Regions from separate parts of the Bacillus sp. C-3-6 genome, predicted to be linked through region 3. Evidence: riboswitches for the same ligand, from Rfam matches in the RefSeq annotation. Region 3 holds a riboswitch; each other region holds the start of a gene.

Region 1 (3,292 bases), 330 kb from region 3:
AATCCTAGTTTTCCGATATATTTTAATTATTTTATTTTACAAAAAAGGAATTGCCCATCCGAACAACTCCTTTTTCTATTTAAACAAGCTCTTTAATACGTATGCGATCGTTCCCAATAATATTTTCATATGTTTCGCGTTCCACAACTACTTGCGATGTTCCGCCTTTTGCAAAGACAACGGCTGGTCTTCGAATCCGATTGTAATTATTCGCCATCGAGTACCCGTAGGCTCCTGTACAGGAAACTGCTAGTAAATCAGCAGAAGCGACTTTCGGTAAATGAATATCCCAAATCAACATATCTCCGCTCTCACAACATTTCCCCGCAATCGAAACGAGTTCCTCATTCTCATCATTCCCTCGATTCGCTAACATTGCTTCATAACGCGCACTATATAAAGCAGGTCTTAAATTATCTGTCATTCCACCATCGACTGATACATATTTCCGAATACCAGGAATATCTTTCACAGACCCAACTGTATAAATTGTTGTCCCAGCATCACCTACAATGCTACGGCCTGGTTCAATCCATATTTCTGGCAATGGATATTCACATACAGTAAATTGTTCTCTCACTGCACTTGTTACAGCTCGCACATATGTCTCAAGAGTTAACGGTGTATCCGACTCTGTGTAGCGTATTCCAAATCCCCCGCCTACATTTAACACTTTTACTACATAGTTTGTTTGCTCTCTCACTTCTTCTAAAAATTGGCGAAGAACTTCAATCGCTCGAACAAAGCCAGCTGTTTCAAATATTTGCGATCCGATATGTGAATGAATCCCTAGCACATTATAATTGGATTTTTGTAAAGCAAATCCAATTGCCTGTATCGCTTGACCGTTTGAAACGCCAAATCCAAATTTCGAATCATCTTGGCCTGTTGTAATATATTCATGTGTGTGCGCCTCTACTCCAGGCGTTACACGAATTAATATGTTCACAAACTTTCCATGTTGCATCGCTAAATCGTGTAAAACTTCTAATTCAAAGAAATTATCTACGACAAAACAACCGATATTCGCCTGAAGAGCCATCACTATCTCTTCTTCTGTTTTATTATTTCCATGAAAATGAATACGTGATGCTGGAAATCCTGCTTGGAGCGCAGTATATAATTCTCCTCCAGAAACAACGTCTAATGACATATTCTCTTCACGAGCTACTCGGCACATCTCCATGCACAAGAACGCCTTGCTTGCATATGCTACTTGATAAGAGAAACCACTTTCTTTAAAAGCACGATGAAATGCTCGGCATTTTCCTCGAATAGACTCTTCATCGTATACATAAAGTGGTGTTCCGTATTGCTTTGCTAGCTGCGTCGTATCGCACCCTCCAATTTCTAAGTGTCCTTGCCCATTAATTCGGCTTGTGCCGTGTAAATACATTTAAATTCCTCCCTTATTTCCTCTAAAACTCATAACCCCAATCTTCTATTCATTGCAGCACGCTTTTAGATAGACAAAAAACGCGCGGAACAATGTTCACACGCGTTTCTTATTAGGAAAAATATATATTGAAAAAATAAACGAGTTGTTATCTCCTCAAAATAAGAAACCGCATCAACATCTCCAAATAGCTCTCCATAAAATAAATCTTATGACAGTACTACATTTATTCAATGTAGTCCCAATATATGAATAAGATGGTTATTCTTATATTTCGGCAATAGTCCCTTTCAGCCTATGATCACAGATTCCATGAAATCTCCCATAGCTTACTCTTTCCTATCGCGGCCTCTACCTTTGAGAGTAGATGAGGTAAGTCTATTTAATTTTCAAACATCTAATTGTTGCTATTAACAATACCAAAGGACCATTTTATTTGTCAAACAATTTTTTATATTGTTTTTTTACAGTTTAATTTTGCATCATTTGGTAAGCGCTTTACTGAAATCTTTTTCACTTCCCATTCGCCTTCTTCGTTATTAAATGTAATCGTTACCTTCTCAAATGGGGGAGCAATTTTCCCAGCAACACGTTCATACTTTGTCACTTCAATACTTGCTTGAAATAAATATGTACCGCTATACACTTTTTTTAAACTAATAATTTTAGGACATTGATACGGTTTCAAACTTCCATATTGTTTTTCAATTGCTTTATTTATTTTTGGAAATAAAACAGAATAAAGTGCATCTTCCATAAGAGGTGCATCATATTGAGCTATTGACACACTCGGTGAGGTAAAAAGTATAACACTACTACATGCTATAAAATATAATAATTTTCGCATTATAACCTCCGTATTATCACGCGATTCTTTCTGCGTACGATAATTATCATACATAGAAATTCTGTTTTATTGTCTCCCACCACTCTTTTTCTACTCGATTATTATAAAAAAGCCCACAACTCTCTTTTATTTTCGTATAATGATACTCATAGTATAATAATCATAATAACAAAGGACTGTTCGTATATATAAAATGAGTCGTTAAGCAAACTGACTCACAAGAACTGTCATGCTTTTTAGGAGAGGAGTATATTATGCTACAACATCTGTTTCCAAAACTGCGATTTGCACTCGTTGCAGTCGTTTTACTATGGATTAAAACATATATTGTGTACAAGCTAGCATTTGATATTAAAATTGATAATTTCTTTGAAGAATTCATGCTTTTTATTAATCCACTAGCTGCGTTACTTTTATTTTTCGGCTTAGCTTTACTTGCATCTAAGCACCGAAACCGAATTATAATTGGAATCAGTTTTATACTGTCATTTATTTTATTTGGAAACGCAATGTTTTATGGGTTCTATAACGATTTCGTTACTTTCCCGGTTTTATTCCAAACAAACAATATGGCTGATTTAGGGACAAGTATAAAAGAACTCTTTACGTACAAAACATTACTTTTATTTGCAGATGCAATTATTTTAATGTTTATTTCGCGTAAATTCCCATCATTTGGCGACAAAACACCACTTTCCCGCTCAGAGAAGCGAACTTTCTTTAGCGGTGTAACAGCTTTATTAGCACTACAAATTGTTGTATCAGTTATTTATAAACCACAAATGTTCTCGCGCTCATTTGACCGTCAAACTGTCGTAAAGAATTTAGGTTTATACACATATCATCTATTTGATATTACACTTCAATCCAAGTCTTCAGCTGAGCGTGTATTTGCAAGTGGGGATGGATTTTCTGAAATCAAAAACTATACAGACTCAAAAGACAAACAAGTTGATAAAAACTTATTTGGAGCTGCAAAAGGTAAAAATGTAATTTTAATTTCAATGGAATCTACACAAAGCTTTGTTATTAATAAAAAAATAAATGGA
Region 2 (3,292 bases), 840 kb from region 3:
GTTAACTTCTCTTCTAGTGCTAGTAAATAGACAGCATCAGGTTTTTGAATAAATGTACGGATAGGGCATCTCGTTATAATGAATGTAAGTACAATCGTTATAATTATTAAAGATATTCCTTTAGAAGGAGATGCTTTTAGAAACTGAGCATAATAATATGCACCAACGCATGAAATAAAGATAAAGCTATATAGTAAACCGTTAATCATACGTGCAAAGTATGTAATGATATTTTGAATATGTTGTTGGAAGCGACTGCTCCATAGCGATTCGATTGACATGTTTTTCACCTCTTTGTTCTATTATATATGTTTTACAAAAGAAAAAACGAGCAAATTGCGTTATGCAACTTGCCCGTTTTTCTTTTCGTTATTTTTTTTCTGATCACGATTCATTAATGGATAGAAAGCAAATCCGATTACGAATAAACCAATTCCGAGAAGGAACGTTTTTATATCGGATGCGCCGGTTTTAATAACCCATAGTGCGTAGCAAAGTGCGATAACTGCGACTATGCCATCTGTAATTCTTGCCCGCATTTCATTTTTATATGTTTCACCAGTTGCGACTAGTTTTAACTGGAAGATTGGTGAAACGAGATATGGAATGAGGTAGGCCAGTGTTGATACGGTAATAACGAATGTATAAGCTTCCGCAATGGTTCCTGATAATGTTGAGAATAGGAACACTTGCGACATAATGTTTGTTAATCGTAATGAGTAAATTGGACTTCCTTTTTTATTTGTTTTCGTGAAGAAGGAAGGGAAGAAACCTTCTTTTGCTGCTTGATATGGTACTTCTGAGCTTAATAAAATCCAGCCTAAGATAGAACCGAACAGGGAAGTAAGAGCAAGTAATGCCATCAGTTTCCCGCCGCCATGACCCATTGCAGCGTTTAATGCATCTGCTAATGGACGTTCAGAAGCTTGTAATTTATCAACGTGAAGTACACCCATTGTTAAAATTGTAATTCCTAAGTAAATCGCAACTGTAATAAGTAATCCCGCAACTGTTGCACGTTTTACCGTTTTTGGAGAAACAGCACGGTTTGATAAAAGAACGGCTGATTCAATTCCGATAAACGCCCAAAGCGTTGTAAGAGCAGCTAAATTTACTTGTGAAAGAAGACCGTGTGATGCACCTGATTTATCAATCATCGGTGTGTACCATTGTCCAAATTTAGAAGCTTCGAATGCAAATAACGTAACGACGATGAATAAAAGGAATCCAGTTACTTTCGTTGTTGTTGCTAAGAAGTTTAGTTTTCCAGCTCCGCTTACACCATTTGTTAATATAATATGAGTTCCCCAAAGTAAGATGGAACAAATCATAAATGTAATTAGTTTTCCGACTTCTATGTTAAAAGAACCGATTGAAAATAGTAGTCGCGTATCTTTCATAATTGGGAAGAAGAGTGATAAATATCCCGCAAATGATGTAATGATGGCAACGTTACTTGCCCAGTTTGCAACCCAATATCCCCATACCATACTGAATCCAGCCATTTTTTTCTTTTTTGGTGTTGAGAATAAAGCATATGCATGACTTTGTGGTCCTGTCGTTAAATCAGGACGACGAATTGCTAAATTACCGAAAACAAGAGCTAGCATTAAAACACCAAACCCTGTTGTTAACCAAGCTAAAGTGACACCGAGTGGGCTTGCTGTTTGTGCCAACGTACTTGGCACCATGAAAATACCAGCGCCAACCATGTTACCGACAACGAAAGCTGTTAGTACCCAAAAGCCCCATTTTTTTTGTTGCATAGAAAATACCTCCAAAGTTAGTATAACCAAGTCAAGCGAGGAGATATGTATGTCTTCTTAGTAGAGAAGAGAAGTCCCAAACAAAACAAAAAAAGCACGTAATCTGCCGCTACATGCTTTCTATCTTATAAGAAACCCACGACATACCTCTCGATAGCTCTCCACAAACGAAACGTTTGTGACAGTTCTGCACTTATTAAATGCAGACCCAGCAAGCGTGCATGGTGGACACGACTTACTTCGGCAACCATTCCTTTCTCATTCCTTCATCAATGCCACTACATCTCCTGAAATGATACTCTTAATGATTGCAACCTCTACCTCACCGAGATACGAATGAGGATTTAAATATTAAATTAACGTCTTTAAGAGTAACAAATGTATTTTTATACGTCAATGGATATAGTAATAATCAGATTATAGAGAAGAGTTTGTGATTAAAAGTAAGAGGGATTGTTATGTGATATTTGAATTTTCGTAATATAATACATGTTATTGGCGCTAGATGATTGAAAAGGGGATGAAATAAATGTCTGTATGTCATAAACATTCAGTAATAGGTGTGTTAGATTCGGGAGTTGGGGGATTAACAGTTGCGAGCGAAATTATAAGACAATTGCCTAAAGAAAGCATTTATTATATTGGTGATAATAAGCGTTGCCCGTATGGGCCAAGAAGTGTAGAGGAGGTGCAATCTTTCGTATTTGAAATGGTTGAGTTCCTCAAACAGTTTCCATTAAAAGCGCTAGTCGTAGCATGTAATACTGCTGCAGCTGCTGCATTGACTGCGCTGCAAGAAGCACTTTCCATTCCAGTTATTGGCGTTATACATCCAGGAGCAAGAGCGGCAATTAAAGTAACAAAGAAAGAGAAAATCGGAGTAATTGGAACTGTAGGTACGATAAAATCTAATATGTATGAAAAAGCATTACATGAGCTTGATACATATTTGGAAGTGTATAGTCATGCGTGTCCGACTTTAGCTACAGTTGTAGAAAATCGATTAGAAGATATAGCATATGTCACGCAGCAAGTGAAACAAGCTTTACTTCCATTAACGAAAGAAGATATAGATACGTTAATTCTTGGATGTACGCATTATCCACTTTTAGAGTCCTATATTAAAAAGGAACTAGGAGAGGCTGTAACGATTATTAGTTCTGCAGAAGAAACAGCGATAGAGTTAAGTACCATTTTACAGCACAAAGGAATTTTGTCTGACAATCTGAATCCGAAGCATCGTTTTTTTACAACGGGATCTGTTTTATCATTTGAACATATTGCTGAGCGATGGCTAGGATATCACATTTCTGTAGAATGTGTGGATTTACCCGTAAAGAATGCTCGTATCTGTAATTAGACTGTATTAAAGTACTTTTTGTTCAATAAATTAGGTTAGTTGCATAAGAAGGAAAAAATGCACTTTTAATTGAAATGATTAAGGTCATTTTAATTAAAGGAGAGGTTTGATTATGGAATTATCAAGATCTCAATTATTTGCTTTAGAGTATATTTCAAAATATGCA
Region 3 (3,292 bases):
TGCAATATTCGTAAATCCTGCCGCTAATGTTAAAACTAGTAATACAATAATATGCAGTATAAATAATTTTCGTTTTGTTATTGGCAACAGCCATACAACACCGAAAATTATTTCTAACACCCCAATTATTTTAAGTATATATACACTATTTTCATTTGAACCGATTAATACAGAAAGCATCTTTACTTCTTCTAAATGAGTAAAAAGTAGTTTTGGCACTATCCCTTGATATATCCATACAAAAGCAAATAAAAAACATACGAGCCAATACGTCATTGTTCTTCTAATTAGTAACCTAGGATGAAGCCCCTTTTCTAACCATAATTTTAAGGCATCAAAACTCCAAGCAGTCGCCCAACCTAATAACGGACGAAAAATATAGGAATCTATCACATTTCCTATACGACCAAATCTTGTATCATAATCATATTGTGTCTCAAAATGGATGTATTCTTTATTCGGCGTATACTTCCAATAACCACGTCCTATTTTAATAAGAGATAATGTATTATCCGTCCAAAATTTTAAAGAAGAAATTCTTTCACCAGTTTCTTTTCTTATTTCACCTATTGATTCCCCTTCTCCAGCTATTTCAAGCCCAAATCCAATCTTTGTTTTATACAAAAACTTCTGTGGTTCTCCTTCTTTTTTCTCTAAATACGAAATTTCAGTAAAGCGAGCATCCCACTCTGTATGTATATCTGGTTCTTGCGTATATTCCCATAATTTTCCCATCGTCGTGTTCATTTTTGTCGCAACATAAATAGGCTGTTTCCTTTTCATTCTCCCACCTCCTATGCACTATAAGTTTAATGTACATGCAATGAATTTATTTTGCTACATTTTTCACAAACTCCCTCAGAAAAAGAAAGAATTTTTAAAATATATACAAAACACTTGATTCCCCGAAAAATTTAAATTATTATAAAACAAATGTTACCAACAACTTCATAAATCAAACACTCTCGCCTAAAACGTGAGATAGAGGTTGCGATACTTATGAGTATTCTAATGGAGACACAGAGATGTCTATGAACTTAGATGAAAGGAAGTATTGCCGAAATTGATAAGTTTCTCTGCATTTATCAATTGGGGCTGTTTTCGAATAGAAACAGAACTGTCATATGTACAGACGTGTACGTATGAAGAGCTATCTACAAAAAAGAGATATCATTTTTTATGATATTCCTTTTTTGGCGGTTTTTTTATTAGCTCCGTTTTCTGTTTCCCTTTTCCTGTAACAGCACCATCCTCACTTATTTGAGATGGTGTTTTTTGTTTGTCTTTCTGGTAACTACAGGAGTATTGGGATTTATATATTTCCTAATCTATTCTTAAAAATAGACGAAAGAAGGAATTTGTAATGGAAACAACTGTTCAAAAATTTGGTGGCACTTCTGTCGGAAGCGTCGAGCGCATTCAACATGTAGCAAATTTAATTATTGAAGAATATGAACGAGGTCATAGCGTTGTCTCTGTCGTTTCAGCAATGGGAAAAAGCACGGATGAACTTGTCGCACTCGCTAACGTTATTACAGAAAATCCAAGTAAACGTGAAATGGATATGCTTCTATCTACAGGAGAACAAGTAACTATTTCATTATTAACAATGGCACTGCAAGCAAAAGGCTATCGTGCAATTTCATTAACAGGGTGGCAAGCTGGTCTTACGACAGAATCTGTACATAGTAGTGCACGGATTACTGACATTCATACAGATCGTATTCAATCTTATCTTGCTGAAGGCACAATTGTTATCGTAGCTGGTTTCCAAGGTATAAGTGTAGAAAATGAAATTACAACGCTTGGCCGTGGTGGCTCTGATACGACTGCTGTCGCACTAGCCGCTGCACTTAAAGCAAAAAAATGTGATATTTATACGGATGTGACAGGCGTATATACAACGGACCCACGAGTTGTAAAAGACGCTTACAAATTAGACGAAATTTCTTATGACGAAATGTTAGAGCTTGCTAATCTCGGTGCTGGCGTATTACACCCGCGCGCTGTTGAGTTTGCTAAAAATCATAACGTAGTTTTAGAAGTTCGCTCAAGTATGGAACAAGAAAACGGAACAATTGTAAAAGGAGAATGTAACATGGAACAACAATCAATCGTTAAAGGTATTGCATTTGAGGATAACATTACACGTGTCACAATTAAAGGACTAGAACAAGGCTCGCTTTCAACAGTTTTCTCTACATTAGCAGCAGCACACATTAATGTAGATATCATCATTCAAAGTATTACAAATGAAGGAACTGTACATCTCTCTTTCTCCATTCACTCGAATGATTTAAGAGAAACTTTAAAAGTTTTGGAACAAAATCAAGAAACTCTCCACTACGAATCTGTAGAACATGAAAATCACTTAGCAAAAGTATCAATCGTAGGATCTGGCATGGTATCTAACCCTGGTGTCGCTGCAAATATGTTTACTACTTTAAAAGAAGAAGATATTCATATTAAAATGGTAAGTACATCAGAAATTAAAGTGTCTGTCGTTATTGACCGCCTTCATTTAGTAACAGGGGTTGAGGCGCTACATCAATCATTTATGGCGAAAATTGGGCCTTTAGTACAAATGAGCTAATTTGATATGCTCAGTAACACTTATAAAAAAATCATATTAATCTACTTCCTTCCTATTAAATAAAAGCTGTTCGTTAACAAGATGCTATATGACATATAAAAAAACACCTTGTCACATTTTCCTATACTATGACAAGGTGTTTTTGACTGAAAGGAATTTGTAACTACTTAGTAGTATAATTATGAGGATGATTAAATAATAAATTTTTATACATAAGGAGATAAGACTATGGCAAAAAACAAATTACTACGAATGGACAATGTCAGCATCGTTGTAGAATCCCTTGATGACGCAATCTCTTTCTTTGAGGAGATTGGCTTGAATCTCGAAGGTCGAGCCAATGTCGAAGGTGAATGGGCTGGTCGCGTAACTGGACTCGGTTCTCAGTGCGTAGAGATTGCTATGATGGTCACTCCAGATGGCCACAGCCGAATTGAACTTTCGCGATTTCTCACCCCTCCTACTATAGCAGATCACCGAAAAGCTCCTGTAAACGCCCTCGGTTATCTACGCGTCATGTTCACCGTTCAAGATATTGACGAAATGGTATCCAGACTCACTAAGCATGGTGCAGAGCTCGTTAGCGAAGTAGTTCAGTACGAGAACTCGTATCGTCTCTGCTACATTCGTGGAGTCGAAGGAATTTTAATCGGTTTAGCGGAAGAACTCGGTAATAAATAAGCAAGTGACGTTTTATAA

The links. Region 3 has a riboswitch for lysine ahead of ACW0JX_RS08945 (aspartate kinase). Riboswitches for the same ligand answer to the same signal wherever they lie in the genome.
Region 1: linked by a shared signal. The riboswitch ahead of lysA (diaminopimelate decarboxylase) and the one ahead of ACW0JX_RS08945 (aspartate kinase) in region 3 are both predicted to bind lysine.
Region 2: linked by a shared signal. The riboswitch ahead of ACW0JX_RS04525 (amino acid permease) and the one ahead of ACW0JX_RS08945 (aspartate kinase) in region 3 are both predicted to bind lysine.

What each region holds. Positions count from the first base shown of each region.
Region 1 is NZ_CM137247.1:1,395,569-1,398,860, reverse strand. Features, by position in the region: gene lysA (diaminopimelate decarboxylase) at 80-1,396, opposite strand; lysine riboswitch at 1,577-1,758, opposite strand; gene ACW0JX_RS07235 (DUF3888 domain-containing protein) at 1,848-2,243, opposite strand; gene ACW0JX_RS07230 (LTA synthase family protein) at 2,498-3,292, shown strand, end outside.
Region 2 is NZ_CM137247.1:879,666-882,957, forward strand. Features, by position in the region: gene ACW0JX_RS04520 (ABC transporter permease) at 1-281, opposite strand, end outside; gene ACW0JX_RS04525 (amino acid permease) at 342-1,766, opposite strand; lysine riboswitch at 1,913-2,094, opposite strand; gene racE (glutamate racemase) at 2,296-3,126, shown strand; gene ACW0JX_RS04535 (DUF3626 domain-containing protein) at 3,239-3,292, shown strand, end outside.
Region 3 is NZ_CM137247.1:1,720,771-1,724,062, reverse strand. Features, by position in the region: gene ACW0JX_RS08950 (DoxX-like family protein) at 1-783, opposite strand, end outside; lysine riboswitch at 975-1,161, shown strand; gene ACW0JX_RS08945 (aspartate kinase) at 1,364-2,593, shown strand; gene ACW0JX_RS08940 (VOC family protein) at 2,822-3,274, shown strand.